Regions from separate parts of the Paenibacillus sp. FSL R7-0048 genome, predicted to be linked through region 2. Evidence: riboswitches for the same ligand, from Rfam matches in the RefSeq annotation. Region 2 holds a riboswitch; each other region holds the start of a gene.
The links. A riboswitch is a leader RNA that binds a small molecule or an ion and turns the genes downstream of it on or off. The one in region 2 is predicted to bind cobalamin.

Region 1 (8,346 bases), 690 kb from region 2:
TGTTGAGCAATCCACGTTTGTACGCGGGGACCGGGTACTTGTGAAAAAGGACAAGAGAGCAAATAAAGACTACTATTACCTATACAATGGTCATGGTGATGTGGTACAGATAGTGGATACTAGTGGAAAAACAGTAAATGAGTATAGCTATGATGAATGGGGAAACATCACTAGTCAGACAGAAGGAATCTCTAACTCCTTTAAATACGCAGGTGAAGTGTATGATGCTGAAACGGGATTATACTATCTTCGGGCACGGTATTACGATCCGAGTATGGGGCGTTTTTTAAATGAGGATACGTATGAGGGGCAGATTGATAATCCGCTGAGCTTGAATTTGTATACTTATGTTATAAATAACCCGCTTAAATATATTGACCCAACAGGAAATATGCATGAAATGGGCGGAAAATCGTCTGGGGGTTCTGGTGGAGGAGGAGCTTATACAGTTCCAAAATGGTTAGTTAGTGAATTTAAGTTTGTTAAAACACAAAGTCCAAGGACCTTACCTAAAAATTTAAAAATACCAACGGATAGCGCTAATTCTTCTAGTAAGTTGAGAGCAGAAGTCAATACCCAAAGGAATAATACTAAGGGGACCGGTGAAGTTGAAAAAGCATTAACAACTTATAACCCTCAATTTGCTGCTCAGCAAATGCTAAAGAATGGTAAAGTTCCAATAGAGAATTTGGAAAGCATGGTTCCTAACGGTGCTGCCAACGGGTTTAAACCTTCCGCAACAATAGCAGATGGGTACAAGTATAATTATGAGATTAACGGTACAAAAATTGAAATAAAATGGCATGCTCCTGATGCGAATGCTGCTGCTAAATTTCCTAGTAGCAATTCCGGAAGCGGTTGGACTGCACAAATTAAAGTTGGAAACAAGTTGCTTGGTCAAGATGGTAAATTCTATAGAAATCCAAGTAATATCACGCACATACCTGTTGATTTTGGGAGGTAATAATTTTGTTGGATTATTATAAATCGTTGCCTGATTACATTTCCACAACCCAATTAAGAGAGTTGTTTGAGGAATTCATCTCGTCGAATAGTTCAAACAAAAATGATATTGGAGTTGCATTAGAGTCATTAGTTGAATTAGCAGACAGACAGTGGCATACGTATGAGTTAATCGACTCTGAATTAAGAAATAGGGTTGAAGAATGGATAATTGGTATTTGTAATAAGGAGTCGTTACATGATATTGAGCTAATCTCATTGATTATCGGACGGCTAGGTTTAGTAAAGGTTTATATACACCTGAAAAATTTACTAACTGGTAATGTGAGAAATGAGATTAGGACAGTTATTCACGAGATAATTGATGAGTTAGACGGTCATGTCGATGACCCTTATCATGGAATGAAGTGAAAAAATGAACACCTTGATTGGCTACGTGCCTTTCAAGGTTGTTTTTTCGTGCGGCTACCCAGTGCCGAATGAACCCATCATTCAACCATAACACACTTTACCCATGAAATACCGTTATAAGAATTTCATGATTTATGTTGTACGCACATTATTGCTTGAAAAGTATAACCTAAATAACGCTAGTTCGTAACAAAAAGGGTCGATTATGGTCAGATACCACCATGATTGACCTGTTTTTGTTATCTACGTTATCCTCTTTTTTTTCAAATCAATTGCACCTGTAAATTAGCTACTGTGATAGCCATAGCGAGAAGATACTTAATCATAAGGTTTTTCACAACTTAATGAATGGATGGCTCGATCATTACACTGACAGGACGTAATTTAACATCTTGCATAGGGAAGGTCATGTGTTAAAGGCTAGCCACCGACTCCCTCATTACTATAATACAAACGGCAAATACGTCAAAAGTTTTGGCCGTGGGGGAATGCATGAACAACATACAAATTTCTATTGATAAAGTTTCACTTGAATATCATGGAGTGACAGTGAGCTTTTACAATCAACTCGCACTGTCATTTCGAGATTGGTTTGATATTAAACCAACTATACGTCACAAAGGTTATGTATACCAATGGCATCTAGCAATGGATGATGCTTATCTTTATTTGCGGTATCAACCATGGTGTCAGAAAAAATCAAGGAAGTACACGTTACAAATTGAAACTCATCCAGACCACTTAGTTAAGTTTCAACGCTTGCTTGTTACCTTATATAAACATTCGCAGAAAGTATACCTTAACCGAATTGAATTGGCTTTCGATATTCCATATCCAATGAGCAATGAGCAATCTGTTCATTGCTTCCAATACGGGTGAAGGAACTCGATATTTTGGGCGAAAAGACCAAAGAAAGCAACATGCTTATTGCCATAACTATGATAAAAAGTTAGAGAGGAAATGGAAAGGAATTGAAGAAGTGGTGGAACGAACAAGAGTGGAATTAGTATACAGACCCGTTGAGAAAATACCTTTAGAAAGTATCATTCAGTATCCACCTAAGTTCAATGATTACTATACTTGTAGCATCATTATGGATTTGGAAGCTGTTAGGGTGGAAAAAAGAGCCATGATACTAGCATTACAAAATGGCTTAATGCTACCCGATGAACTAAGCAAGCATCATCGGGCATCAATAAAAGAAATGATGTCCTCACAGCAATTAGTTGATTTCGATGGCTTGCCGCTGGGCATTAGGCAGATTTAATAACGATAATCTGTGCTTTAGTTTGCGGCAAGGTTAGTCATCTTCCAGTACAAGAAGTTCGTTTAGGCTGATGTTGAGTGTTCGGCAAATCTGTTCCAAGGTGTCGAAGTAAGCTGCATTCACTTTATCGGAGCAGAGATGGCTAATTGTACTCGGTCGAATGTTCATTCTTCGTGCAAGTTCTCGTTGACTAATTCCTTGTGTTTCAAGGATTTCTTTTATTTATTTTGAACAGTTTGATAATGATGTATTGATCGATGCTGTATTATTTCCTGGTGAGAAATAAAATAACAACATGTAAAAACGAAAAAATATGTTGTTCTAAATGTATTAGATTCTGGATTATCATAATAACAAATAAACCTCCCAGTATGTGGGAGGTTTATTTGTTATACAAAATGTAGCGATTTGCCAGAATCGAGCGGAAGCCATTGCCGGTTAAAGAAAGTAGAGCTTAAATCGGCATAATATGTAGTAACGGGAAGGCGACATTTTAATAAGGAACCAATATGCATGAACGAAAGATGATAAATATCTTGAATTATTGTTTCGATTGGTAGTGATCCCTTTTTCTTGATGATTTTAATTGGTTGAGCTGTACCGACACGAGGATGAGGATTAGTAGCGATGACATACGCTAGATCGTCTCTAACATAGCAAAGCCCTGGTTTTGTTTCCCAACCTTGCTTATCAACGTTTAGAGCCATACGACGATTCGTTTTCTTGATAATTTCTACCATGTCATATTCTACACCTAAACTATTCATCACTTCGTCTAGACTATCTAAATCTTCTCTACAAAAACCATCACGATGAAACGTAATATGCTTTGGTCTTTCATTGTAATGTTGATGATATTGATCTATCGCTGAGTACACAATTTGGCACATAGTCTCATGGCGGATTTTTTCGCCGGCTTCATTAGAGGTATTTGCCCTACTGGACAATACTCTGCCGTCTTTTCCTACGATCTGTACAATACCAGTAGAGTGTCTGCCAGCTTCATGAGATACATCTAGTCCAATAAAACAATCGGATGATAGGGATGAATTTAAGATCCACGGTTGAATGCCTGATTTAGAATAAAGCCCCAATAATATATTGCCTAGAATGTAGTCATTAGCTTTTTGAAGAGTTTCCATAGTTATGAACTGAGTCGGTACTGAAGAATTCCCTCCGAACTCCTTCTTTACCGTGTCATACCACATGCCTGAAATTTTTTCTGGGATTATCACGAGCGTCAACTCTTGAAATGAATTTTTCGTAAGCTCTTTAAGCAGGATGGCAAGTTGGTGTGGATTTGTGAAATCAATAGATTTGTTCCGATAGGCTCCTGATTTTTTTAAGATTGATAATGGTACACCCCATTTATGGGATAGCGCATTCAATTTATCATTAAAGTCAGTTATGACATCGAGTTTTGTGTCTATCAGTTCTGGGTATACAAGTAAATTAACGGATAAAGGTTTTGAGGCTACTACACCGCCCTTATCAAGTCCATATTTAAGCTGTGTTTGAGTAACATTTTTTCCGAATTGAAGAGTAGGATTTGACAACTCCAATATTTCATACCCAGCTTGCTGGACTAGGAGCTTTTGTCTATTAAATTTAATTTTATCAGTGCGTGCTAATATTTTTTGTATTTCATCCAGCAATGTTTTAATTTTTTGATTTGCGTTTTGTTTATAAATTTCTGATGTTTGACGCACTACACTAGAAGGAAGTGACTCAAAAGTAAGCTCTTTTTGTAGCATAGCTGGTGCATAAGCAATGCGAGTTCCATTAAATGCTTTTAGATAGACAACAGGCATACTCTGTTCAAGTTTATCAACTTTCCAAGCTTGCTTTCGTTCTTTAGTAAAATAACTAACAACTGATTGATTAAGTTCTGGAATTGCATCATTGATTGTAGAATTGGAGATTTCCACAAACTCATAATGAAGATTGTTATATATATCAATTACTCGATCGCCTTTAAAAATTGCGTTTGATTTTATTAAATCATATACCGATGCATTTGTACGATAACTATGATTTAAATCAAAACCAATGGTAATTTTGCCCGTATAGCCTACAGTAATATCACATTGTATAACCCTATGTATTGAAATATTTTCTACGACTTTTTCAGCTTTTAACCACGTGAATTTCCGACTTCCAGCAGCAATTTCTTTTTTTGGCTGAACACTTTCAATAGTTCTTAAAAGTAATCTTTCCAAGATAGTTCTCTCTGCTAGGATAGTGGGATTAATTGAGCGAATTTCATATTGAGTGAATGTGTACTCACCCCAATTTTCAATAGGTTGCCAGCTTGCAATATAGTGATTGAAAAAATCGATAACAAGCGACCTGTTTAATTTTCTTAAATCAAAAGAAGCATTTCCGTTTTCTGTATGTTGTTCAAATACATTACGCACAGGTAGCGTATATAAATGAATATTTAGAACATTTGTATTCGTGTCTGATTCCCATTCTGTAAGTACGTAGTGTGTTAGTGGTGTATTCATAATCTGTTCTGTTCACTCTCCCTATTGGCCTATACCGCAAAATCCATATGGCATATTTTAACTATACAATATATCCCATGCATCATCTATAAGCATCTTTAAATAAGGGTTCTAAGATATTATTTTATTACAAGGTGATTTTACATCGTATCATGTCCATAACGTCAAGAAATTCGATAACACCGGAGAGGACATGGAGGATCTGATCTCCATCGGCACCATCGGCCTGATTAAAGCTATTGAGAGTTATCGTCCAAACAAAGGAACCAAACTAGCCACATTTGCAGCACGTTGTATTGAAAACGAAATCCTGATGCATCTAAGATCCTTGAAGAAGACTCGTAAAGACGTATCCCTGCATGATCCAATTGGGACGGACAAAGAAGGTAATGAAATTACACTTATCGATATCCTTGGCTCCGAAGCGGATGATGTCATTAAAGAAGTCGATCTTAAGATCGTGAAGAGTAAGATATATCGTAACCTAGATATTCTGGATGACCGGGAAAAAGAAGTTGTCGTTGGGCGGTTTGGATTGGATAGGGGTGGGGAAGAGAGGACACAGAGGGAGATTGCTAAGGGGTTGGGGATCTCGCGGAGTTATGTTTCGAGGATAGAGAAGAGGGCGCTCATGAAGCTTTATCATGAGTTTTATAAGGCTAAGCGGTAGGGTCTTCTAAGTTATGAAAAAATAGAATTCGATAGACAGTAGAGATTTGAAAAGCGACTTTTCTACGGAGAAGTTGTTTTTTTATCGTTAACATGATGGGGAATTTTTCCCTTTGCACTATGGATCATCCCATTGATTAGGAGAGGTTTGATGTTGTGTAGGTAGTCTGCGCAATCTCTACTGTGTCATCATACTGCTACTCCCCCTATTCCACTCTCTATCAATGGTGGAGTGATTTTTGTCTAGTTACTTGCCAATCTGTGATTGGTCCATCCCAAGCGAAGTGAATGACTGCGTTCGGTTTTGTTAAGGTGTGTGTAACTCATGGTTTCATTCTCCCACGCAATGGATGTGGTGGTAATTCCATTATACGAATCTTCCTTAGGTGTTTTTGTCTGTCGCACTTCATAATAATTCATGGTATATTATTCCTGTTAATATTTATGGTGATTGCATAGGAATATCCTATCTAGCTTAAAAGGGGAATGTTGGTGAAATTCCCACGCGGTCCCGCCACTGTGAACGCACATTAAAATTCCATCATTAACTGCTTAATGTTAATGGTGGGTTTTTTAATGAACTGCGAAGCCAGAATGCCTGCCATAAATATATCCAACGAATCCCACGAGGATGGGAAGGAGGTTTTTTTATGTCTATATTCAATAGTGAAACTCTTTTATAGAATTACTTTAATAAAGTACTTGTTACATTGGAAATAATGTTGTTAATAAATTATTAATGGTAAAGGTTCATTTGGAATGAAGTAATTATTAGTTAGTTTCATGTTGTCGATGTATAGATTTCGGACAAAAATAAAAAAAAGTTACGGTTTGATTAAATGAAAGTATCTTTCAATATCTAAGAATTTGTTGATTTTTTTATGAGCTGTTTGGTTTTACACGATCATTTGTATTGTCTGTTTAGTTATTTTGCTGGATCCGAAGTTTATTATCCCAGTCATCCTATCTAGTATCGTAGATAACAACTAATTAACTGGAACTATTTATTAAATGGGAGAGAAAAATAAATATGAAGAAATATTATTCGTTATTAATTATCTTATTTCTTTTAGTTATATCGATTAGTCAGTTATCTTTAGTGAGTGCGGATGGTGTAAATCAACAAAAGGAGTTAATTGCACCTGAGACACAAATAATAAGCATATTGGAGGATTCCTCGTTAAAGGTGAATTTAAAAAACATTATTAGAGAAGGGAATTTTTTTCATTTAATTAGATTAGTAGATTTTGATAGTAATAAGGTGATAAATATAAAGAAATCAATTGAGAGGGATCAACTGATAATTAGTCCACAAATTGAATTGAAAGATGGTCATGATTATACATTACATATTCCTCCTTACTCACTTGAGGATATAAATGGAGAAAAATTAAATGATAGCTACTTCCTGAAGTTTCAAATTGTTAGCAATGAGAGCGCTAAAAAAAAATTATTAATAGAATCTATATCTCAAAATAATAACTCCAAAATCATGTCTTTAAATGAAAGCGCAAAGAGTTTACCCTCTACTTTAACTCGGGGTGTTTTAGAACATGGGGAAATATATGCTGGTATAGATAAAAGTGGTTTTATAGAAAAAAATGGGAATCTATGGTTATGGGGAAGTAATGAAATGGGACAGTTGGGGGACTTTATTACTCCATCTAGCAATAAACCAGTTCAGTTGGCTGGAACCGATGTGGTGTCGATGAATAAAGGATTTACTGGTGGAACTTTTAGTTCATATGCTTTGAAAACTGACGGTACAGTGACGGCTTTCGGATTCAATTATTATGGTTTTTTGGGTTTGGGACCTGCTGGAGATCAGACTGATTTTGTTGTCTCTCCAACTCCAATTTCTGGATTATCAAATGTAAATAATATCAGTAGTAGATTTTACCATACCCTCGCTGTTAAATCTAACAGAACAGTGTGGGGATGGGGAGATAATCAACGAGGGCAAGTGGGAGTCGATAGATTAGAACTTATTACAACTCCGGAACAAATTAAAGGTGTTAACGGGGTTGGGAATCTTATGGATATTATTGCTGTTGATGTTGGTGAAATACATTCTATAGCACTTTCGTCAACTGGAACTGTTTATGTTTGGGGAGGCAATAATCATGGTCAGTTAGCAAATGGATCTCTTAATGATGAGAGTTTCCCTAGTAAAGTGCAAATGGGCTCCAGTAATGCTTCTTTGTTAACAGGAGTTAAAGCTATTAGTGCTGGGGACAATTTCAATTTGGTTTTAAAAGAAGATGGAACAGTATGGGGCTGGGGGCAAAATGATAAAGGGCAGCTTGGAGACGGTACTACAGTAGAACGGCGCTATCCAGTCCAAGTCAAGGGCCCAAACGGAGTTGGTTTATTAAATAATGTAATTGCTATTAGCGGTGGAAGTAATTATTCATTAGCACTAAAGTCAGATGGAACAGTATGGAGTTGGGGAGAGAATAGCATGGGCCAACTTGGAGATGGCACAACTTTAGGAAAACTTACTCCTACTCAAGTAAAAGCGATAGGCGG
Region 2 (8,346 bases):
CTCACCATTTAAGGTGTAATCTTTACCTTTGGTCAGATACTTTCCGTTGGCACTAATGGTGGTTAGCTTATTGCCGTTCAGGTTTAGCTTAACCTTGGTATCTTTGATTTGTGCACCTTTTTTTAGGTAGACCAAATCGCTTTCGGTGCTGGAGGAACGCTCCTTCAGACCAGACATTAATACATTGTGGAGTTCAGGATCAGACCACTTATAAGTTTTACGGTTGAAATGCTGCCCGTTATCCCAGAGCATGGAAGTCATTTTCTTTTCTTTCAAATAATAAGTCAGATACTCAAAGAATTTAAGCTTCTCGCCCTGTTCAATCACACCCGTGTCTTTATCGAAACCTAATAAACCAAATTCGCCGACGATGACAGGGATGCCTTTAGCTACAAATGTATTGTAAACGTTATCAAAAGTTTGAGTGATATCGTTTTTTGTATCTTTTTCAAACGTGGTGTAGCCGGCAATGTTCACACTAAAAGGCCAGAAGCCATAGAAGTGAACGGTCGCAATAATATTTGGATCGTTCAGAGCCGTAATCGTCTTATAGAGATGATCCATTCTTGTTTGCGTAGGTGAAGACTCTAATGAAGGTAATACAAGTGGGCGGAGGTCGTTTTTCCCACCGGATTTCCGCACGATTTGATAGAAAGAGTTATTAAGTTCAGTAAGCATTTGCTCCATTTTTGCTTCGTCCGTGCTTCCACCATCGGTGAACCGAGGCTCATTTATGCTCTCGAACATCAGCTTATCGGATTTGTCCTTGAAGCGATCGGCAATTTGAGTCCAGGCTGCATCATAACGCGCCAGCGTTTCATCGTGTTTTTCTTCCATATGGCTTACCCATAGCCAGGAATCATGATGGACATTAATCATGACATAAAGCTTGGCGTCCAGTGCCCAGCCGACAACTTCTTCCACACGGTCGAGGTAGGCCTTTTCTAGGGTATAGTCTGGTGCCGCACCCATGTGAGTATCCCAGGTCACAGGAATCCGAATGCTTTTATAGCCTTGAGCGGCGATCTTTTTAATAAGATCTTGGGTCACACGTGGATTGCCCCAGGAGGTTTCATCCTCACCTGTAGCATCTAAAGTATTGCCAAGGTTCCATCCGGGCTGCATTTCGTCTACATAGGATTGGATCTTACTCTTTGGCGCTGCCTTAGCTTGTTGCTCGTCCTTAGTTGCAGCTGCGGCCATGGATGAGAACAGAGAGAGCAGAAGAGCGGTGACAAGTGTCAATGATAAGAAGGATTTCTGGATTCGCGTAGTCATTGAATTCTCCTTTGTGAGATAAATTTAGGATGCTTGGACCTGGCTTTGACGCTGTACTCGGTGGTTAGATGAATACAAACACCTCCAGTTTTATTTTGTAAACGCTTTCTGAATATACCCTAACATAGAATACACTTAGCGAGTACCTTACTAATTTGTGGTAAATTCATATAAGAATTAGTGATTTAAATTAATTTACCCCACACTTGGATAAAGAAATTATTTGAATAACCCTACTCGTAGAAATTGGTTATTCAATAGGATTATCTCTAGCTGCCCGTTATACAAAAAAGAAATATAACATGACAAAAGCATATATATTAGATATGATGAAGCATGAAAATTTAAAATTAGAAATAGGTGCCAACTATGAATGTTGCGGAAGTACAATCATAGATTGGTTAAATGGAAAGCGGGTGTGAATCCCGCGCGGTCCCGCCGCTGTGAAAGAGGAGTCCTTGCAAAATGCCACTGGGAAACTGGGAAGGCAGCAAGGGTGATGATACTTGAGCCAGAATATCTGCCTTTTTCTGTTACACCATCAAACTCTACGATCGATAGAGAGGTGCTTGAATAGTGTTTGCCAGCTATTACTGTGGTTCACTATCTTAACCTCTTGACGTTTATGTTGAGTGGTTTTTTTGTGGTTATGAGAAAGTTTATTCTGTTTTTTATCATAGGTATGAAGGGAAGGGTTATGGAAAAATGAAGAAAAATAAGTTTTTAGCGTGGTTACTTATTGTAGCTGTATTTATTACGACATTCTCTACAAGTGTAATCCCGGCTCAAGCAGATGGAGCAAGCTCTACCCTTAAAGGGTATGTATCTGTATCCGTAGAGAAATTCACCTTAGGCCAAGGGTATATTAAGGAACCTATTAAAGTTCCGATTTATGAAGGCGATAATGGCGCATCTTTAATAACACGTGCGCTAGGTGATGGGAATTATAGATATTTAGGAAATATAGATAGTGGTTTTTATTTATCAGAAGTTAAAGATAGTGGCAGAAGCGAAGTCAATATTCCACAATATATTTTAGATATGATTTCAGCCGATGGGAATACAGTCAGCACTAAAGCAGACCCCGAGTGGTTAAGTCAGTTTGACTACACCTCCATGTCGGGTTGGATGTATGCAGTAAATAATGTGTTTCCTCCGTTTGGGATGACCGATTATAAGCCTCAAGACGGTGACATCATTCGAACTCAGTTCACCACTTATGGCTATGGTTCTGATCTTGGCGGCTGGGGGGAAATCCCAGTTCAACTTGCCAATAAGGATGCTTTAACTGCGGAAATCGCCGAGATTAACAGTGCCCCTAATAAAGAAACTATTTTGGACAGACCAGTAGTGCAATCGGCAGTTTATGAAGCCTATTCCGTGCTCGAAAACATGGCAAGCTCTCAAATAAGTGTAGATCATGCGCTTGTCGGTCTTAATAATGCATTAGACATAGAACCCCCTGTTATTACAGTAAGTGGCATACAAGATAAACAGGAAGTATCCAATAAAGAAATAAGCTTCAAAGTAGCTGTCACAGACAATGTATATAGTGACATTACTCCAGAAGTGAAGCTGAATGGAGTTACTTTATCACCTGCAAATGGGGAGTATAAAGCTACTCTGAATTCAGGCAGTAATGCAATTACTGTAACGGCTCTTGACGGAGCTGGAAACAAAACAAATGTAACTTATCAGGTTACTTACAAACTGGAAACTTCAGTTGCCGTCAAACAACAGTTAGATAAAAACCTTGCTTATATTTTAAATACTGTAAAGAATCCAACGTTTGGAACAGGCAGCGGAGAATGGTCGATCCTTTCTCTGGCCCGGGCGAACTATACAGTACCTAACGGTTATTACGATCTTTATTACAACAATGTAGCAACGAAAATAGCATCAATCATTAAAGAGGATGGAAAACTCGACGCCAATAAAAGCACAGAGAATTCCAGAGCAATATTAGGACTTACCTCTATCGGAAAAGATATCACAAATGTTGCGGGATATGATCTGAGAAAAGCACTCGCTGATTATCAATATATCCAAAAGCAAGGCAATAATGGTCCGATTTTTGCTCTGATTGCGCTAGATAGCCATAACTATGAGATTCCTGTAGTTGATGGAGTTACAGAACAGACCACAAGAGAAAAACTAGTTCAGTACATTTTAGATAAAGAGGTTAAAAAAGGTACAGCAGAAGCTGGTGGCTGGGAATTAGGCGTAACCAAAGCCGATGTCGATATGACTGCGATGGCGATGCAAGCTCTTGCACCTTATTATGCATCCCGTGATGATGTAAAAGCTGCCGTGGATCGGGCCATCCAATGGCTGTCCGATAACCAAAACAATCAAGGCGGATTTACAAGCTGGGGAAGCACTAGCAGCGAGAGTATCTCGCAGGTAATTGTAGCCTTAACTGGTGTAGGCGTAGATCCGCACACTGACGCTAGATTTGTTAAAAGTGGAAATTCGCTTATTGATGCATTACTTAGCTTTGCTGCACCTGAGGGTGGATTTAAGCATATCCTCACAGACAAAGTGGACAATATGGCGACGGACCAAGGTACGTATGCTCTTGTGTCCTATGATCGTCTGATCAATCATAGCAACCGTCTCTTTGATATGAATGATGTGCAACTGGAACAACCAGAAGAACCGGGGCCTGGGCAACCAGAGGGTCCGAAAGAACTTCCGTTACCTTCTGGGGAGAACCCGAAAGTTGAAATCCCAAATGACGCTAATGATTATATCGTTCCGATCAGCGCTGGAGATAGCAACAAAGAAATCACAGTAGCTATTTCAGAAGAAAATCAATCAAAGGTTAGTGTCAATTTACCAAGTAACAGCGACCTTCCTCAGATAGAGGCCATAAAAGGTAACGTATCTGTAGTCATTCCTAAGGGTGCAAAAGTTACGAGTGGGGATGCCTCAACGATTGAACTGATTTCAGCTTTAACCGGTGCAGAATCTGCACTAAAAGATAGTGTGAATCAGATTATTCCTGGGGACAAGAAGCTTGATAACATTCTTCAAGCATTTTCCATGGGTGGTAGTGCAAGAGTAGAATTTAGTCAATTTATTACGTTAACCTTTAAGGACCTTAAAGGAAAAGAAGCTGCTTATATTCAAAATGGCACCCCTCATGCCATTCAAAAATTTGCAAGTGATGACTTAGGTTTTGCAAGCGGTAAGTCTGAGTATGCCTATGATAGTGGAAATGACTTAATTGTAAAAACCAATCACTTCACTGACTACATTGCGTATGCTTCCAGTGCAGTACAAACACCTGGCGGCGACGGTGGTAACGGTAATGGTAGCGGAAATGGTGAAGGAAATGGCGGCAACAATGGTGGCAACAATGGTGGCGGAACCACTCCATCGAAACCATATGTAATCCTGTCCGTGGATAAGCTTACGATTAATAAGGGATATGTTGTTCCATCTGTACAGGTAGAGCTACAATCTGGTGACACAGTGTGGTCTGTACTAAAAAGAGTGCTGGATAGCCGCGGTATCGACTATAGAGATTCCTGGAACAGTGACTTTGGAAGTGTATATGTTGAATCCATAGCTGGTGATGGGGAATTTGACCATGGCAGCGGCAGTGGATGGATGTATAATGTGAATGGGAAATATCCTAATTATGGAGCATCTTCATATGACCTAAGTTCCGGGGACAGAATTCAGTGGCGTTATACTACGAATTTGGGTGTGGATCTAAATGCACCGATACCAACTACAAGCCCTACTCCAACCCCAACGCCTAAGCCTGGTGCTACTCCTGCTCCTGGTGGGGGAGCTAATCCGGAAGCCGGCGTTGATCCAAATGTGAGTCCATCTCCAACAGTGACTCCTAAGGATCCTACCCAGAACACGAATGATATTAAACAACTGTATACAGATGCTGATAAGATCTCTTCCTGGGCCTATTCAGCGATTGAAACAGCTACAGTAAAAGGATATATCCAAGGTAATAATGGCCAGGTGAATCCGAAAGCTTATATCACAAGAGCGGAGTTCACTAAGATTCTCGTTTCTGCATTAGAACTTGATATTAAGAGTGATAAAGGCATTACCTATAAGGATGTCGCTCTAGGTGATTGGTTCTATCCATATGTGAATGCTGCGCATAAGGCAGGTCTAATCACAGGCTTTAATAATGAATTTAAGCCAAATGACAAGATTACTCGTGAGCAGATGGCAGCAATTATCGTCAGAGCATTGGCCATCCCGGCGACGAAGCCAGGAACAGCGATTAAAGATATCAACACCGTATCGGCATGGGCCAAAGCAGATGTAGAGACCGTTGTTGCGACTGGTTTGATGTTAGGTGATGATAATCAATTTAAACCTAAAGAGCTTGTAACTAGAGAAATGGCGGCTGTTGTAGCTACTAGAACCCATGATTATAAGAGTGGGAACAAAGTGGTTAGTCCGACTATTCAGAATAAAGCAGTTAGTTCTTATATTCAGAACACAGCTACCTTTTTGCAAAAAACAGTAACAAACCCGGTTATCTCCTCGGTTGGCGGGGACTGGACAGTGTTCGGGCTGGCTCGTTCAGGCGTGAAGGTTCCAGATAGTTATTACACTAAGTACTACGCGAATGTAGAAGCAACTCTTAAAGAAAAAGCTGGGAAGCTGCATAGCGTAAAATATACGGAATATGATAGAGTTATTTTGGCATTAACTTCAATCAACAAAAATATTGATAAAGTGGCGGGTTATAACCTACTGGAACCGCTCGCGGATTTTGATACTGTAATTAAGCAAGGTATTAACGGACCTGTGTTTGCTCTCATTGCACTGGACAGTAATCATTACGACATTCCAGTGGTTAAGGATGTAAAGACGCAGACGACTAGAGAGAGGCTCATTGATTATATTTTGGGCAGAGAGATCAGCGGTGGTGGATGGGCACTAGGCAGTAATGCTACAGCGGCTGATCCAGATATCACGGGGATGGTCATTCAAGGCTTAACGCCTTATTACAAAACCAACGCCAAAGTAACAGCTGCTGTGGACCGGGGGATTGCTTGGTTATCCAAAACACAGACAGCAGACGGTGGTTTTGCAAGCTGGGAATCTACAAATTCCGAAAGCATCGCTCAGGTGATTGTAGCTTTAACTGGCCTTGGTATTGACCCGCATAAGGATTCCAGATTTATTAAAAATGGACATTCCGCAGTAGACGCATTGCTTAGTTTTGCTGCACCTGAAGGTGGTTTTTATCACGTGAAGCAGGGTGGAGTAGGCAATGGAGGCGCGCAACCAGGAGAAGTAGATCTTATGGCTACGGATCAGGCGATGTATGCACTGGTTTCCTATGATCGGCTCGTTAATGGCCAGACCCGTCTTTATGATATGACAGACGTCAAATAGAATTATATTTAGAGAGATAAGCAAGGGTAGCGTGTATACCCTTGCTTATTATTTAAGGTGGGACTAGAGAAATGAACAAGAAGAAATGGTTAACCGCGATACTAATCATAGGTGTATTGGCTATCGCCTTCTTTTGGGGCGGGGATTACCAGAAGAGCCCAAACAAGGTCGCAAATAGTAGCGTTGAGACACAGGTTATAGAGCCAGAGAACACTGCTTCCGCAACAAATGATGATGTTGAACCCACTGAGGCCATCGCTACCGAGACAACAGAGATAACACCGTCAGCTACGCCAAGTGAAACAGCTAAGCCCATTGAAACCCTAAAACCAAATGAATCGGCAACACCAACGGAAGCTGTAACACCAACAGGAACTGCAGCACCAACAGAAGTTGTAACACCGGTCGCAACAACAAAACCTGCTGCAACGAAGCAACCGACCGCAACGCCGAAAGCGGCTAAAACGTCCGTGCCGGAAACGAAAGCGACGGCAAAACCCGTAACAAAACCTGATTCAAAAGTAGCGACAACAGAAACCAAGCAGGAACCGAAAAAGGATAAATTTCTTACCGATCCAGTGCCAAGCGGGAAACCTAAACCAGTGGAATGGCAAGATGCAACGGTAGATAAGAAGAAGCAATTAACGGCTACCTTGTCCGTCTCAGCAGCAACAATTTTAGATAACATGGATATTTTTAATCAGGATAAGCTTGAAGTATTGCCGGCAGATGGTATCATTTATAAAGCGCAGAAGGTAACCTTTTATGAAGGTGAGTCTGTGTTTGATGTTTTACTAAGAGAAATGAAAAAGAATAAAATCCATATGGAATTTAGCATGACGCCGATCTATAACAGTAATTATATTGAAGGCATAAATAATCTGTATGAATTCGATGCTGGAGAGCTCAGTGGATGGATGTACAAAGTAAATGGCTGGTTCCCTAACTACGGCAGTAGCCGTTATGTTCTCAAAGATGGAGATGTCATTGATTGGGTATACACTTGTGATCTAGGTCGAGATGTGGGTGGTTATGTAGCCACAGGAGGAGCTCAGAAATAATGAAGGATAGCTTTTCTACCTTTCATCCGTTTGTGAATTTTCTATATTTTGTTGTTGTATTGCTGTTTAGCATGGTGTTCATGCATCCTATATTTCAAGTGATTGCCCTTATTAGTGCTGTAGCCTACTCAATTATGTTAAAAGGAAAAAAGGGCATCCGATTTAATCTGCTTTACATGATTCCTTTTCTGCTGTTTATGGCAGTGATGAATCCTGTTTTTAATCACCAAGGGGTAACGATCTTGTTCTATTTAAACAACGGGAACCCTATTACGAAGGAATCGATTCTTTATGGCGTGGCAGCGGCGTGTATGTTTGTGACGGTAATTATTTGGTTCTCCTGTTATAACGTCGTGATGACCTCGGATAAGTTTATTTATATATTCGGAAAAATACTGCCGGCACTGTCGTTGATTTTTTCGATGGTGCTTCGTTTTGTTCCTAGATATTTAGCGCAAATCAAGGTGATTTCGAATGCTCAAAAATGTATAGGCCGGGATGTCTCACAGGGAAATCTCCTCGCGCGTGCGCGGAATGGCATTACGATCCTCTCCATTATGACCACCTGGGCTTTGGAAAATGCGATTGAGACAGCAGATTCCATGAGATCGAGAGGGTATGG
Region 3 (8,346 bases), 4.2 Mb from region 2:
GCATAGAACGGCGGCCCTTTGCTTCTATTGTCTTAGCACGTCTCTTGCCGATTATCCCGCAGACAGCAGTTAACATCTATGCCGGAGCAGCCGGGCTGCCCTTCTGGAGTTATCTAGCTGCCTCAGCTATTGGAAAAATCCCAGGCATCGCCTTGTATGCCTTCCTTGGGGATCAACTGTTCCAGAACCCTGGAAATGCGATTATAGCCATCATTGTTTATGCCATTGTGCTTATTATAGCCGGACTAAGCTTTCATTACAGTTCACAGGAAGTAAAAAACACTAGGTAACAGAGAGCTTATTTGGCGTAAGCTGGCAGGCTGTGGTTATTTGCTTTATAATTAGATTGTGATCTATTTAATTGCATTACATGAATGGAGGGATATTAATGAGTGAACATCAGACTAACCATATAAATTCCAAGGCGGAAAAAGCAACCTTTGCAGGTGGATGCTTCTGGTGCATGGTCTCGCCGTTCGAGGAATTGCCAGGCATTATTAGTGTCGTCTCCGGCTATACTGGCGGGCATACAGTGAATCCTACCTATGAAGAGGTATGCTCCGAAACTACAGGACATGTTGAAGCCGTACAAATTACGTTCAATCCAGAAATTTTCCCTTATAGCAAGCTGCTTGAGTTATTCTGGCAGCAAATTGACCCAACCGACGCGGGTGGACAATTCCATGATCGCGGCACCTCTTACGGAACGGCTATCTTCACCCATTCTGAAGAGCAGAAGCAACAAGCAGAGGCTTCCAAGGCAGCTTTGCAAGAAAGCGGCCGATTCGCTAGCCCGATTGTTACCCCGATCCTCCCGGCAGCAACCTTCTATCCTGCCGAAGAATATCATCAGGGCTACCATCGTAAGAACCCGGGCCACTACAAACGTTACCGTAAGGGTTCCGGACGAGAGGATTTTATCGAAACCCACTGGACACATAAAGAAGACAAACTAAGCTTGAAAGAACGTCTGACGCCACTTCAATATGAAGTCACTCAGAATAGCGCTACAGAGTCACCTTTCCGAAATGATTTTTGGGATCACCACGGAGAAGGCATTTATGTAGATATCGTATCTGGTGAAGCATTATTCAGTTCGCAGGATAAATACGATTCCGGTTGTGGCTGGCCCAGCTTTACACGTCCGATTCGCGATTACGCCGTGAAGGAAAAGACGGACCTCAGCCATTTGATGGTTCGCACAGAAGTGCGCAGCAAAGTAGCAGATTCCCATCTAGGTCATGTCTTCGACGATGGTCCAGGGGAAAACGGCCTGCGCTACTGCATTAATTCAGCGGCACTGCGCTTTATACCAAAAGAGGATCTGGAGAAAGAGGGCTATGGCGAGTATCGTGTACTCTTCCAGCCTGCCTAATCTTCGATAAAAGCGAAATACTGTACTGTCTTACAGAAAAGAAAAGCCTCCAATTCACGGTATACCATGAATTGGAGGCTTTTTAATTCATAGGAGCTTATTCTTTATTCTCGTCCTCGTTAGCTTTCTTATCCTTTATTGAGGTTGTCACCTTTGGCTCTGCTGGTCCAGGGAGTACCGCCTTGTTCAGTTCCCGATTTTCCTGCCGTATCCGCTGGGTCTGCTGCTCCCGTCGTGCACGGATATTTTTGCGGGCAAACCAAACGATGACTAAAATAATGCCCGCACCGATTAGAATCGGCAATGCACCTGCAAGAATTACAAAAATCCACTGAAACATAACAGATAGTGCGTTCAGGCTTCCTTTTAAAGCATCCGATGCCCGTTCTAGCAATGGACCTTGCTCTGCCTTTTCCTTCACGGCTAAGCTCTCATCCGTCTGGTACACTCTAAGCTCTACCGTTGAAAAAGATACGTTCTGATCTATATATCGCATTCTGCCTTTGATCTGCTCAATCGTTTCTTGAATCGAACCAAGCTCGTTTGCAAAGGCGACCAGATCACTTGATTTCGTTGCTTTTTTCATAAACTCTGTGTATTGAGCTTCCATTAACTGCTTTGCCTTTAGACGCGACTCCAGATCAACATACTCCTCCGAGACATCCTGACCTTGAATACTGCGCTGTAGCGATTCGTGTTTTACTTTTTCCAAATTATTCAGAAAAGGAGAGAACCCGGAGGCAGGCACCTTAAGGATAAACGTCCCTCCTTGCTCATATTGCGACATGTTTTCGTTAAACTCTATAATATATCCTTTAGCCATCGTTACCATGTTGCGGATTTCAGTCTGAGCTTTACCGTAATCTTCTACTTCCATAGTCAGATTGGCATGATAGATTAGCTTCTTGTTCAATCCTTCCACGACATCACTGCCCGTGAATCCCGCGTTCCCTTGATCCGTGTTCTCTGATGTCAAACCTTTTTCAACTGGGGCTTCGTTGCCTCCCGCTGCTGTCTCAGCTTCTGTTGAGGTGCTCTTATCCGCTAATGTAGCTTTCGAAGATTGCTCAGTGGTTGCTGCAGCAGAATTACTCGTATTTCCGCCGTCACCAGCTAATTTGTCTGCCGCCGAATTGTTATCACCCGAGCCACAACCTGCCAATACCACCGCAAGAATTAATAAACATAAGTAATGCAGACCCCATTTGCGCATTCTCATTCCTCCAAAAGTGTAGTGGTTATCCCTAGCATTGTAACGTTACGGAATGTCATGTTCTGTACAGATCTCTTCCGTCTCTCATTTCTATAACGCCCCAAAACTTGGAAGGTTGCACTGGAATATGGAATTTCGGTAAATTTCTTTTGGTTTTTCTTGTTGAATACACAAAAAGCCGCATTTCTGCGGCTCTTATTGGACATATTTTTGATGTGGGAAGGTGACCCGAAAGTTAAAGAACTTATTTGCTTACAAACTCATTATTTGGTACAATTACCACGTCTAACCTAGTAAAAAAAGCCAAATACCCTCTATTCATAATGAATGAGGGCGTGACACGGCTTTGTTGAGACAAGCTCCACCTTGCTGAACAGAGCCGTTCATTGAATGATACTATCAATTACTATAAGGGGAGGTGAACCCTCATGGCAAAAGACGTAGTTTGTGAAGTTAACTCCTGCACCCACTGGGCAGAAGAGAACAAATGCAGCGCTGAATCGATCTTCGTAGCTTTCCACAGCTCCCAAGAACCAAAACGCGCAGAAGAAACAGATTGCAAAACTTTCGAAAGTAAATAAGTAAATGCCTGAAGGGACCCTCCACGGTTCCTTCTTTTTCTTTTTCATTCTAACAAGATTGAGAATTATTATCAAGTAGCTGATTATAAAAAAATAAGTGAACTAAAAAGCCAGGGTAAATTACCCTGGCTCTAATTTATTTATGTCTATTTTGATGCAATAACCCCTGACTTTTCCCTCGCAATAGCAGCAGCGCTTACCATGTTACGTAGTGCATCCTCTGTCTCCTGCCAGCCACGTGTTTTCAGACCGCAATCCGGATTAATCCAGAACTGTTCAGGGTCCAGCACCCGCAGCGCACGATCGATATTCGCCGTCATTTCTTCTACAGCCGGAACCCGCGGGCTATGGATGTCATACACTCCAAGACCGATTCCTTTATCATAGGCCTGCTCCTCAAAGCTGATAATCAGCTCCCCATGGCTACGTGAAGTCTCAATGGAGATTACATCAGCATCCATAGCCGATATGGAATCGATCATGTCATTGAATTCGCTATAGCACATATGCGTATGAATTTGTGTCGTAGCCTTCACATGGTTCGTAGCAACGCGGAACGACTTCACTGCCCAGTTCAGGTAATGCTCACGGTCTTCTGCCTTAAGCGGAAGTCCTTCACGTATAGCCGGCTCATCCACTTGAATCATTTCGATGCCTGCATCTTCCAACGCTTTTACTTCATGGCGAAGGGCAAGAGCAATTTGATTGGCTACCTCTTCCCGGCTGAGATCATCACGTACAAATGACCAATTGAGGATAGTTACAGGACCCGTCAACATTCCTTTAACCGGAAGCTTCGTCAACGATTGTGCATAGACACTTTCTTTAACAGTCATAGGCTGTATAAATGCAACATCCGCGTAGATCACCGGTGGCTTAACGCAACGGGAACCGTAGGATTGAACCCAGCCATTACTAGTAAACAAGTATCCATCCAGCTTTTCTCCGAAAAACTCCACCATATCTGTACGCTCGAACTCACCGTGGACCAGAACATCCAGACCTAGCTTTTCTTGGAAGGTAATTGCATCCGCGATCTGCTCACGAACAAATCCATCATAACGCTCCTGATTCCAGACCCCTTTACGCCATTTCAATCTCGCCTGACGCACTTCTACTGTCTGCGGGAAGCTACCAATTGTAGTGGTTGGCAGAAGTGGAAGCTGCCATTTCTCTTGCTGCACCTTTAAGCGTTCAGCAAAAGGCAAACTGCGTTGGTCCGGCAAAGCTGCAAGTGCAAGCACTTGCTCCGCCACATCCTTACGGCCACGCTCAGGTAGTGCGCGGAATGCTGCAATAGCTTCACGACTAGCGGCCAGCGCTGCTTTAGAAGCTTCTCCTTTATCTGCGAGGGCTGCTCCGAGCAAACTAAGCTCTGCAAGCTTCTCATCGGCAAAAGCTAACGCATTCTTAACTGTCGCCTTCTGCTTCACCTCACCTTGAACGGTGACTGGGACATGCAGCAGACTGCAAGAAGGCTGAAGAATAAGACGATCAAGCGGCACATGAACGCTGAGCTTTTCTACCAGTTGCAGCTTAGCGTCTAAATCGGAACGCCAGATGTTCCGTCCATCAATAATTCCGGCACCCAGCCATTTGTCCTTCGGCCAGCCAAGACGTTCGATAGAAGCCAGATTCGCTCCACCATCGTGCACAAAGTCAAGACCCAAGCCTTGAACAGGCAACTCTAGCAGTGCCTCCAACGGTTCAGCAGCTTCGAAATACGTCTGTAAAATAATATTCAAGCCCGGCACGGAGCCGGCAATTTCTGTGTATATCGAGTTAAGCAGTGTTAATTCTTCTTTACTTATGCCTGTAACAATCGCTGGCTCATCGATTTGTACCCAGCTTACCCCTTCTTGCTTCAGTTCCTGTAGCAGTTGAACATAGACTGGAACAAAACGTGCAGCAATCTTGGCGATATCTGCCGCTGCGTAACCTTTGGACAGCTTAAGGAAGGTATACAGACCTAAAAGTACCGGTTTACCTTCAATCCCTGCCTGCGATTTAGCAAAACGATAAGCCGCTAGAGGTTTATTTTCAGTCAGGCGTGGTGTTTGTGTGCCGATCTCTGGAACGATATAGTGATAGTTCGTATTGAACCATTTGGTCATCTCACAGGCAGTAGCCTCAGTATTACCACGGGCCATTGCAAAATAAAGATCAAGCCCGATGTCGCCGCCATCATACGTGTACCGTGGAGGTACAATTCCAAACATAACAGCCGTATCCAACACATGGTCATAAAAAGTAAAATCATTCACCGGAATAAGCTCAATTCCTGCCTCTTGCTGGGTCTTCAAATGCTGCAGCTGAATTGCTGCCATTTCGGAGCGGAATTGCTCTTCATTTATTTTCCCCTGCCAGTAGGCTTCCAGTGTCTTTTTCCACTCGCGGTTCTTTCCGATTCTCGGATATCCAAGATTACTTACTTTTACTTTATTCGTCATCTCGATACACTCCCTCTTCCATCTCTTATTTCAAACTCCAAAGCTACTTGCTTTCCTATAAAAAAGAGCGCCCTTCCCTAAAAAAGTCAAAGGGAAAGACGCCCATGATATACCCATGGTTAACGTCTAACACCTCCCTATCTTCCGTAGGTGAAGCAGTGCTGTTGAAACAGGCAGGTCTCCTGGCTAGCGGCGTCAACATCTTGAGCAGTCTTCCCAGCAGTAGTAAATTGCCAGTGACCTCTGTTGCTCGAGATTCTTCCGTTACAGTGGCGGGACCGCATCGGCTTCGAACCGAATTTCCCTATTAAGCCTACCGAATTACTATTTTCCGGTCAGCACCTGTCTCCGATATCATTCATCATTTGAGTGTCTTAATCTGATGTCATCATACGTGAAAGCCCCAGCAATCTGCAATAGATTACTGGGGCTTCTGTTATATCGATTCCTTATAACGGACTTAGAAAAATACGAAATATACTACAGCAGCAAGAATTATACGGTATATAGCAAACGGTAAGAGCTTGATACGATTGATCAGTTTTAAGAAGAAACGCATCGATAACAGCGCAAATAGGAAGGCACTAATAAAGCCTGCAATAAAAAACGGCAACGCGTCCATGGTGAAATATTGCCAGTTTTTCATCAGTGACAACAGACTGGCACCTGCCATGATGGGTACTGCCATAATAAACGTAAAATCAGCAGCGGCACGATGGCTCATCCCGAGGAGTACTCCACCAGAAATCGTCGAGCCCGAGCGTGAAAATCCAGGCCATAACGAAAAACACTGTACAAGACCTACACCAAGTGCCTGTTTGTATGTAATCTGATCTACACTCTCAGTTCTGATCTTCTTCGGCCCAAACAGATCGGCAATAATCATTAATATAGCCCCAATCACTAGACCAATTAACACTGTTGAGGTAGAGAATAAATGCTCATCAATATAATCATTAAACAGAACACCTAACACACCTGCAGGCACTAACCCTACCAGAACCTGAGTCAGCTTGAGATGCCCGCCCTGCTCCAACTGCGGTAGCTCCTCTGTTACAGGATCCAACTGCTTACGGCTGAAACGCTTTAAGCCTAACAAATCAATGAACCGATTTCTAAAGATCACAACAACCGCTAATATTGAACCCAGTTGAATAACTACTTTGAAGGTATTTGCTGTATATTGTCCAAATAACTCCTGTGATTTCAGCCACATATCATCAACAATAATCATATGACCCGTGGAGGATACTGGAGCAAATTCGGTTAAACCTTCAACAAGCCCCAAAATAATGGCTTTAATAATCGTTAATAGCTCCATTTGTTTCCCTCCTTTTTAATAGTCATTTCTATTATCAGTCCACTACCCGCTTAGCCCTCAGTGTTCATTCTCCGGCTGCGTTTGCGGAAGTACAGAAACCCAAGAATAACTAATCCGCCAGCAATTAGTACATAGACTACATTGGAGTACACATCCATGTACACGGCAATGTCTTCCCAGGATTCGCCCAATACCGCGCCAATAAGCACAAGCAGCAAATTCCATCCCAATGTGCCAATCGTTGTGAAGATCATAAATACTCCAAATTTCATGCCCGACATTCCCGCCGGAATCGAAATCAGACTGCGGACCAGCGGAACCATCCGACAAAACAATACAGTCCAGTAGCCATATTTATCAAACCAGGCGTCAGCCTTGTGGATATCTTTTTTACTGACCCTAATTAGGCTACCCCAGCGTTCAACCAGTTTCTCTAACCGGCTCACATCCAATAATCGGCCAATATAATAGAGAATTACTGCACCCAGTAGTGAACCAGCCGTGGCAGCAATGATTACACCAGGGATCGTCAAGCTCGTCGTAGTCGTCATAAATCCTCCAAAGGGCAGGATCACTTCTGAAGGAATTGGTGGAAATATATTTTCAAAGGCCAGCATCAGAAAAATACCGAAGTAACCAAACTGCTCCATAAAATCTGTAATCCATGCTTGCATCTTGTTACCCCCATTTCTCATATCAAGTTCTTCTTCAGGTTGCGTAAATAGCGGCTGCGAATAAAAAAGAAGTATAGTCCTTGAACAGCCAAATATCCGAGTAACACCGCGCCTGTCTCCGTTGCGATAGATAAGTAGAACAACCGTTGAAGCGCAATAAAGGCAAACACACTGTGTAAAATAGCTATTCCGACCGGCACAAAAAACAACAAAGACAGCTGAATCGTAACTATTCGATTGAGTTCTTTATCCGTAAGTCCCATCTTGGACAAAGTGGAATATTGATTGCGATCATGATCAAGATCGGTATATAACCGGAAGTAAAGAAAGCTGCCTGCCGCAATAAAAAAGACAGTACCCACCAGCAAGGAAGCAAAAAGCATTGTGTTATACAATGTTTTCTGAAGCTCAAACAGCGTGCCGCTGATCACAATCGCATACGGAGAATCACTTTCATAGGACTGTTTGCCTTTATGGGCAAGATCAGCTGCGATACCTACCGTCTGCGGAAAATCCTCTACATAAAAACCTGTATAAAGATCCGTCTGCACGGGATCAATAGCACTGTAAAGCTCGTCACTGATCACGACACCACTAAAATCCCCGCCATCTCTACCATCCAGCTCCGGCAATAAATATTCGGCAATGGGGACTTGCTCGGTATAACCTATTTCTTTAATGGCAAGTCCTTGCTGCAAGGAATAGACCGCTTTTACTCTGCCTTCTGTTAAA
Region 4 (8,346 bases), 340 kb from region 2:
ACCCAGATCGAAGTATACAGGGATGTGAAAAGAGTTCGTATAATATTCACGGTCGGTTACGCCCGGAATGGAACCCAGTACCTTGCGGTCAACTTTGGTGAATTTACCGGACAAACCTTCTGCTGGAGTAGCGAACAGGGTGATGTTAAGATCCAGTTCCTCACTTTTCCGATCGCAATAGTCCCGCATATGACGCACGATAGCCAGCGCCTTGGCATGAACTTCCATATCCTCGCCATGGTGTTTGCCGTACATAGCTTTCATACATTCCGCCATACCGATGAAGCCAAGAGACAGACTGCCATGCTTCAGCAGATCGCCTACAGTGTCATCGGGTGCAAGATGTTCGCCGCCTTCCCAAACGCCTTCTCGCATCATGAAATCGGAAGCTTTAGCTTTTTGTGCGGTTTGGATGTGGAAGCGATGGAGAAGTCCTTCCAGCGCAATATCCATATAATGATTTAGATCTTCATAGAAGCCAGCTTCGTCTGCGACGGTACGTCTGCCTGTTACTGTGCCGTGTGCCAGACCTAGCCGAACCAGATTTAGTGTATTAAAGGAAAGGTTGCCCTTCCCAGAGCAATGATTACGCCCAAAACGGTCACCGAGCACTCGGGTTCGGCAGCCCATTGTAGCGAACTCCGTATCAGGATCACTTGAATCATAATACTGCAAGTTGAGCGGAGCGTCCAGATTAGCGAAGTTTGGATATAGTCTGCGCGCAGAACATTCAGCTGCTTTTAGGAACAGTTCATAGTTAGGATCGCCTTGCTGTTGATTGATTCCTTGCTTGCATTTGAAGATTTGAATCGGGAACACTGGTGTTTCTCCGCTGCCAAGTCCGTTCATAGTTGCGGTTAGCAGAGAACTGATCACAAGCTGACCTTCTGGTGAAGTACAAGTACCGTAGTTGATGCTGGTAAACGGTATTTGTCCACCGGATCGGCTGGACATGGTATTCAGATTATGTACCATACTTTCAGCCGCTTGCAGGGTTTCGATTTCGGTTTCCTTTAGTGCAAAACGGAACGCTCTTGGATATGACTCCGCCAGATCGGTCCGGCTCATCGTAATCTCGCCCAAAGATTCGTCAGCTTGTCCTTCTTCAAAATAATCCAGACCCTTGCGGAACAGCTTGGCGAAGGATTTGGTTACATAAGGTGCCAGATCGTAATCGAGTTTATTGGCGGATACACCACCATATTGAGCATTTTGCTGGGATTGGAAAATAATCGCTACCAGAGACATAGCTGTCATTATTGAGTTCGGAGGACGAACGCTGCCGTTGCCGGTATTGAAACCTTCACGGAGAAGTTTATCAAACGGGATAAAAATACAGTTCGTCGTTCCAATCGCGTATTGATCCAGATCATGCACATAGACGACATTGTCATCAATAGCCTGCACTAGCTGTGGCGGCATCGTAAAATTGCGGGCGTACCATTTTGAATATTCACTGCCGAACTTGCTCATTTTACCGGAGAAACTCTCTCCATTCAAATTGGCATTCTCGCGCAATAGGTCCATATCCCGACTGTCGATAATATCCCGGCCTAAATCAATGAGCTCTTCTAAAAGAACTTCCCGTGCATTTTCTACTCCATTAAATTGTCTCTCCAACAACGTCATTGTACAGCTCTCCTCTCAGTATAAAAGAAAAACATCTATCATCAAATCCATATATCCATAAGAAGTTGGACTGCTATAAGCAGTCGTATATTTGTTCAGATTACATAAAAAAAGCATCCCCTACCCGAGGATGGCAGAAAATGCCCGATGCGTTATGTAAATATCCACACGGATATTTGCAGAGGTCTCTACGTAGATGACCGCATGCGGACACCATCCCTGTTCCTCGCAGGCATCAATAGTTGGTGTCGTCGAAACAGGTAGGTCTCCTGGCTTCCGTGGGATCTCTCGGCGCCTTCCCAAGGGTGTTCCTAACCCTCAGTGGCATTTGCCGGGAGATGTGGATTCTCAAGCTTCCCAGAAGCTTAAGAAGGCCATCCGGTTACAGTGGCGGGACCGCAGCGGATTCTCACCGCGCTTCCCTATTAAGCTCTAAATCCGGTTAAGGATCAAAGCGCCTGTCTCCACTATATTTTGTTGTCGTTAGATAAAAATAACCCAAGATGTTGTGTTTGTAAACAGTTTTTTAGAAAACCCGCGCGGGGAGCGGGTTCTTTAAAAGTACTCCACAAATGATCCACAGGCTGTCCATAAGTAATCCACAATTGATCCACAGGGAGATGCAAAATGATTCATAAATTGTCCGAAAAGATGCCACAAAGAGTCCATAAATATAGTGCAGATGACCCTAGAATTTGCTCATGAGAAAATACTCTTAGCCCAAAGTCATATTTTGGAGTATTCAGAAGAAATAGAAGAGATAAGGGAGGATAATCTTGCTTAGTTTGTGACAGAGCGGTGGAATTGTTACAATGGAAGGAGACAGCTACTATAAAATTTCGAGGAGGTATTCTCATGCCTATTGCTGAAGTTACAGTTATTCCAATTGGAACAGGCAGTACCAGTCTTAGCAGCTATGTTGCGGATATGCAGCGGGTGCTGAAGACAGTAGAAGGGATTACTTATGAACTTACGTCTATGGGTACGATCATCGAAGGGCCTCTGCAACGCATTTTTGCCGCGGTAGAGGCTTTGCATGAGTCTCCTTTTGCCGCAGGTGCAGAACGTGTCTCTACCTCACTTAAAATAGACGACCGCCGCGATAAACCCTCTACTAGCCGTGGAAAGTTAGAGTCTGTGGAGCGTAAGCTACAGGTGGATTAGCAGTTTAGGAGGGCGGAAAACAGGGAGAAATAGGCTTGCGTTTCTGGCTGAAAGTTGTATAATATTTTTTGTTTGGCAGAAAAACAGCGTTAAGCTGGTGTAGCTCAGGGGTAGAGCAACGCACTCGTAATGCGTAGGCCGGGGGTTCAATTCCCTTCACCAGCATATCTAAGAATGGCGCAATGGCGCGGTTTTCCGGGATTCCGGGACCGTGCCATTTTTCGTTAAATCCCCCTGACTTCTTCCATTCTTCTACCCTTTATCCGAGTAAAGTGGGTGTCTCGTCAATTTTCTCCACTTCTTTTCGGGTTCCTAGAATAGAATCTCCGATACATCGGGGCACCGCTTCCTGCAGATTGGGGAGAACATGTGAATAAGTATCCAGAGTGATATTTATTGATGAATGGCCTAATCTTTCCTGAAGTCGAATATGATGGACAGCCAATGCCGTTCCCTGTTCTTCTGGAGAAACGTATCAAGGAAGATAAGACATGGCGCGAAATCGCTAATGAAAACGGTATGACTAGTGGTCACTGTCGAGCAGATGGAAGGTGTGGCGCAAGCTGACAGCAATCAGAATGAAGAATGGTGGAGGAGGAGCAGCATAAGCTGCTTTTCTCTTGCGGGGGCAGATCGGTTAGATGGTAATTACTATAAAAATAAAAAAGACACCACAAGGTGTCTTAGTACAGATACTTTTCGCTCGAATTTCACGAGCTCGTCAGTGAACTGAGTTCATAAGCAAGACTGGCTACGGCTAACAGATGAAGAGATAAAGTAATATCAATGTTAAAATGTGCGGTAATATTAATTTTCATAGATAACCACGCTCCTAAAGTATAAATACACATAAAGAAAACTTTATAAAGCGCTTGGCCTGCCATCATCAGTGCCAGGTAGCCATCCTGTACAGACGCCTTAGCGTTTCGACAATAACATTATACTTAATATTTTGTGTTTTGCCAAAAAAAGGACCCCCAATTCTTGGTCGGGGTGGCGGTTCTGTGTGGTTTCTCAGCGCTTTGGAATCATGATGGTCATTGAGGCTCCACGCACGCGGCTGCAGAATGATCAAATGGAAGTTACGTTTCGGTATTCATATCTGCTGCATGCTCTGAAATTGATTATCCAAAATAACGGGCAGCAAGTTCAGAAGGTTAACGGATTTTTTATTGATACAGGTTGAATTTAATGTTTGATACTGTTGTTATGCTAACGGGAAAGGATAGTTTAATAAAGGAGTTACTTAAGATTGGAATAATGAGCAATGTGACAATTATGTCATTCTGAATTGAATATTGTTAGGTTAATCGATGGGGAAGTTTACTTGTCTCCCTTATACTGGAAATTAAATGATTTTATTTCCGAAAGGGGACAATGCACTAATGACTGATGTAATTAAAGCAATAATACTTGGCATAATAGAGGGCTTAACTGAATTTTTACCAGTATCATCTACTGGACATCTTATTCTAGCAGGCGATTTGCTTAGCTTTGAGGGAGATGCTGCAATAACTTTTAAAATTGTTATTCAGTTGGGTGCAGTGATGGCAGTTTTAATTCTTTATTGGAAAAGGTATTTGGAGATTGGGGTTAATATGATTAGAATGGATTTTTCCAAAAGCAAAGGATTAAATGTCATTCATATGATTTTGGCTATGTTACCAGCATTAACCCTATATCTTCTCTTCAAGGACACAATAAAAAGCCAATTATTTGGCCCAACCCCTGTTTTGATAGGTCTAGTTGTTGGTGGCGTGTTGATGATCATTGCAGCGCGGAATAGGCGGACTGAAACCGCTGGTACTATCGATGGGATTAATTATAAACAGGCTTTCGGAATTGGTCTGTTTCAATGCTTGGCGTTATGGCCGGGATTTTCGAGATCAGGTTCGACGATTTCAGGTGGCCTGTTGCTTGGCACTAGCCAAAAAGCCGCTGCAGATTTTACATTCCTTATTTCCGTGCCTGTTATGTTTGGTGCAAGCTTGTTAGATTTGTACGATAGTCGTGATTTGCTGAGTTCTGACGATTTGCTTCTAATGTTAATTGGCTTTGCGACATCCTTTCTTGTGGCAATGATTGCAGTAGTGACGTTCATCAAACTGATTAAGAGACTTCGATTGGAGTGGTTTGCTCTATACCGGTTTGTTTTAGCAGCGCTCTTCTATTTAATTGTCATACAGTAATTAGGCAAATGTAAAGAAAATTGTAGCCTTAATGGATTACGAGGGAAACCCTATCGAAACCGTTATTCAAAATAGCGGAATGGAATGGACAATCTTAAGGCCGTCAGAATTTATGAAGAATGCATTATATCTTTGGGCAGAATCCATTCAAAAAGAAGGAATTGTAAGAACGGGATTCCCTGATGCTTTGGGCGTTAGAATTCACGAGGCAGATATTGCCGCTGTTGCAGTCAAAGCGCTCACTGAAGAAGGCCACCATGGGAAAATATACGCTTTAACTGGTCCGCAATCGTTATCTAACGGTATGTATTGTAAAATTACGAACTTCGCAACTTGCTAGATTTCTAAATTATTCCTAAGGATAATTTGCTAATCAACTGCTTAAAGTTTATATACAAAATAGTCCAGACGAACCATACTTAACTTATTGATTCGAAAGTGCCGAAACCCTGCCAGATGGCGGGGTATTTCGTTATCAGGAGGTTATGAGATGTGAAGCAATGTATGATTACAAAAAAATGTATAAATTTTATATTGGAAAAACGATCTAAAGGTAAGAGACCAGTCTAAAGATTCGTTATTTTACATAGGAGTGATCATGTTGAGTAATGTATACAAAGTCCTTAAGACAGACTCTGAATTTTTAACGGCTGCTCTGTCACAGTCTCATATACTGCGTGTCCATCAAAATTGCTGGAGCCCGGTTCGTTCGGGACCGATTTGAACTCAGAGCATACATAAAATACCCCCCCCAGTGAGTTTGCACTAGGAGTTCCAGTGAAGGAAATGAGGTTAGAGTTTCCTTATCAATATATGCACTATAAAGGTTGTAATCGGACATATTTTACTACCCAAAGCGGAAATGAAATAATACCATTACCTGTGTTTAAATGGACGAATTGGTCACTAAAATTTTCTTCGCAAATGCCTTCAAAGGTTTCGCCACTGATTAAGTATAGGCGCACTGGTGAATGTTCTTTTATTGACTCCTCGACTCTTTTGTTGATCAAAACAAGCCACCTCTTTTTTTAAGTGATTACATTATCACTTATGCTATACCTATAAACACATTTATCCCAACTCAACAATAAGTGTGAATTTATATGTGAAAAATAATACATATATTTATGTTTCAAAAGAGTATATACTGGATTCACTATCAAGTTGTGATTACCAACTAGAATTTTTTTGGTGAGTTTAGATCACATCTTCTTATCATTTGGGGAGGTGTCTTATTTGGAAAAAACCCTTAATTATGTACAAGATTTTAAATTCCTTGAAGAACGAATTAATGCATTTATAAATTATGATTCATGCATTGAATACGTAGAAGGATCTGAAGAAGTTGTAGCTGGTGGGGCCTTTGCCTGGACCAAGTTAAAATCGGCGGAGAGCTATAAACAAGAGCACATTGATGCTGACTACGTAGAATTAGCAGAAAGGGTACGTACAGTACTGGAAAACGAACATAGTCCTAACATTGAAAAGTTTGAGCGTAGTTATGAGCTAGTAATGAATTATATCCGACAAGATACTTTTCTCTGGGTACCTGGTTTGAAAAATGTTATTGAGAGTATAAAATCTGAATTGGATTTGCAACAATTTTTTCTTAATCAATAGTAATAGTAAATTTAATGCGTCAATCATAAGTGGTGACTAGCTATTTCATAGGTGTCTTATAAAAAGTTTAATTATATAAATTGAGAATGATACTTTTAATTCAATTAATTCTACATACAGTTTTCTTCCTTTGAATTTGGGAACAATACTAAAGCCTCCATTGATAACTCCATAAAAAAGCCCGTCAATTTTAATGGTTGGCGGGCTTTTTTTGTTTATTGAATTGTATACTCACTGACTTCAAATGTAAGTATTTTATCAAATATTACGTACTCTTTGCGCTTGCTAAAAGGCCCTTTGTTGTTGGAATGCTTATTAATTCCATATGATCCTGTACCTCTTCCTGCATCACGAGCATCGTACCAGTTTAAGAATGCATCTACTTCAGCAATTGGTAGGTCGTATTCTTTTTCTGTTCCATTCACCAGAGTGATGGTAAGAATAGCTCGATCCCCTGATGGCTGCTCTGGAGTTGTTGTAGGTTTAGGCGTCACTGTTGGTATTGGGTCTTCTGAATAAGTGCCGAATATATCAAATTCGTATATACGAGCAGTAAAAGGGCTATAAGTATTAACGAATTCAATATATACAACACCTTTTAAATCAAGCGCATACTCAGCACCGGAGGTTACTCCAGGCGAATTATTAAACGAAATTTTCTTTAAAAGTTCTCTTTTACTATCAAGAAAGTTCATATAATAATATGAAGATGTCTCAGTCGACTTTAAATAAAACTTAGTAATATCAGCGCTATAGTAATTTGGAAATTAAGATTGATACGTTACCTTGTTTGATCGGTTTCGATAAAAATAATAATAATTCAGCAAATCTTTAGACGGGCTTCATACTTATTTAAGCTAAGAGGATTATAGTAATTACATAACCCCCTTATAATATAGATCTAGACCCTGCCGGAAGTTGGTGGGGTCACTTTTTTGCACAGAGTAATTTTATAAATATGGATTTCTCTTTAAATCTACTATAAAGAAGCGCCATCCCTTTTGGAGATACCGCTTCTTTATAGTAGATTCTATTCTTTTTGCTCAATTCTTGATTTTGGTGATCTTTTTGGCGGTAACTTGTGCAGGGAATGAATCATCACTTACTTCAAAAAACACTTTAATCTCATCTCCTTTTTTATATTTAGAAGGTGCAACTTTATTTACCCAAATGGCTTGAGAGTACTCATTAGATTCGAGAATTTCCTTGTATTCCTTGTTCAAGTCTTCTTCTTTTAATTCAGAAATTACTAAAATTCTTTTATTTTCTACATCTATTGTGTGTACAATTCCTTTCAAAACTTCATCATTCTTACTACAGGCGGTGACTAATAACAAAAAAACAAAAATAAGAGTCCATTTAATAGTAGTAGGTGGTTTTTGAATCATGGACCTTCCCCTCCAGTGGTTACGACATTAGTTTAAAATCGGTTGCACAGGCATAGCAGTTAGTACATTACCAATATAAGAATAAACAGCAGCCTTTCCATTATGACGACCTTTATTGATTCTGGGGAGTTACAGGTGAATGTCTGTAGTATTGATATTTTCATAAGAACTTTTGTTTGTATATAATAAAAATAAATGTTCTTATTTTAGAGGCGATCAATGATGGAAATGAGTATCGACCAAACGGTTGGGATTATTTAATTTATCAGGTCAAGGTGAGCAAGATTACACAACGCGAGATCGAGATCCGTGCATCCGTGACAAACGTCCAACATAAACGAAGGGGATAAATATCA

Region 1: another riboswitch for cobalamin. It lies ahead of NSQ91_RS06935 (RCC1 domain-containing protein); the one in region 2 lies ahead of NSQ91_RS03920 (S-layer homology domain-containing protein).
Region 3: another riboswitch for cobalamin. It lies ahead of metE (5-methyltetrahydropteroyltriglutamate--homocysteine S-methyltransferase); the one in region 2 lies ahead of NSQ91_RS03920 (S-layer homology domain-containing protein).
Region 4: another riboswitch for cobalamin. It lies ahead of NSQ91_RS02455 (anaerobic ribonucleoside triphosphate reductase); the one in region 2 lies ahead of NSQ91_RS03920 (S-layer homology domain-containing protein).

The regions. Positions count from the first base shown of each region.
Region 1 is NZ_JBBORF010000001.1:1,590,510-1,598,855, forward strand. It holds gene NSQ91_RS06900 (RHS repeat domain-containing protein) at 1-964, shown strand, start outside; gene NSQ91_RS06905 (hypothetical protein) at 970-1,374, shown strand; gene NSQ91_RS06910 (hypothetical protein) at 1,867-2,253, shown strand; gene NSQ91_RS06915 (hypothetical protein) at 2,219-2,641, shown strand; gene NSQ91_RS06920 (helix-turn-helix domain-containing protein) at 2,675-2,863, opposite strand; gene NSQ91_RS06925 (Piwi domain-containing protein) at 3,031-5,148, opposite strand; gene sigK (RNA polymerase sporulation sigma factor SigK) at 5,267-5,818, shown strand; cobalamin riboswitch at 6,246-6,437, shown strand; gene NSQ91_RS06935 (RCC1 domain-containing protein) at 6,848-8,346, shown strand, end outside.
Region 2 is NZ_JBBORF010000001.1:900,185-908,530, forward strand. It holds gene NSQ91_RS03915 (cellulase family glycosylhydrolase) at 1-1,278, opposite strand, end outside; cobalamin riboswitch at 1,620-1,820, shown strand; gene NSQ91_RS03920 (S-layer homology domain-containing protein) at 1,984-6,663, shown strand; gene NSQ91_RS03925 (DUF4430 domain-containing protein) at 6,735-7,724, shown strand; gene NSQ91_RS03930 (energy-coupling factor transporter transmembrane component T) at 7,724-8,346, shown strand, end outside.
Region 3 is NZ_JBBORF010000001.1:5,094,521-5,102,866, forward strand. It holds gene NSQ91_RS22765 (TVP38/TMEM64 family protein) at 1-290, shown strand, start outside; gene msrA (peptide-methionine (S)-S-oxide reductase MsrA) at 389-1,375, shown strand; gene NSQ91_RS22775 (DUF4349 domain-containing protein) at 1,473-2,588, opposite strand; gene NSQ91_RS22780 (DUF1540 domain-containing protein) at 3,017-3,169, shown strand; gene metE (5-methyltetrahydropteroyltriglutamate--homocysteine S-methyltransferase) at 3,316-5,619, opposite strand; cobalamin riboswitch at 5,775-5,980, opposite strand; gene NSQ91_RS22790 (undecaprenyl-diphosphate phosphatase) at 6,080-6,940, opposite strand; gene NSQ91_RS22795 (DedA family protein) at 6,991-7,614, opposite strand; gene NSQ91_RS22800 (FtsX-like permease family protein) at 7,632-8,346, opposite strand, start outside.
Region 4 is NZ_JBBORF010000001.1:564,798-573,143, forward strand. It holds gene NSQ91_RS02455 (anaerobic ribonucleoside triphosphate reductase) at 1-1,629, opposite strand, end outside; cobalamin riboswitch at 1,872-2,106, opposite strand; gene NSQ91_RS02460 (MTH1187 family thiamine-binding protein) at 2,485-2,793, shown strand; tRNA gene NSQ91_RS02465 (tRNA-Thr) at 2,887-2,958, shown strand; gene NSQ91_RS02470 (hypothetical protein) at 3,193-3,360, shown strand; gene NSQ91_RS02475 (hypothetical protein) at 3,800-3,979, shown strand; gene NSQ91_RS02480 (undecaprenyl-diphosphate phosphatase) at 4,179-4,982, shown strand; gene NSQ91_RS02485 (hypothetical protein) at 5,095-5,322, shown strand; gene NSQ91_RS02490 (hypothetical protein) at 6,219-6,602, shown strand; gene NSQ91_RS02495 (hypothetical protein) at 6,818-7,297, opposite strand; gene NSQ91_RS02500 (DUF3221 domain-containing protein) at 7,646-7,990, opposite strand; gene NSQ91_RS02505 (ASCH domain-containing protein) at 8,346-8,346, shown strand, end outside.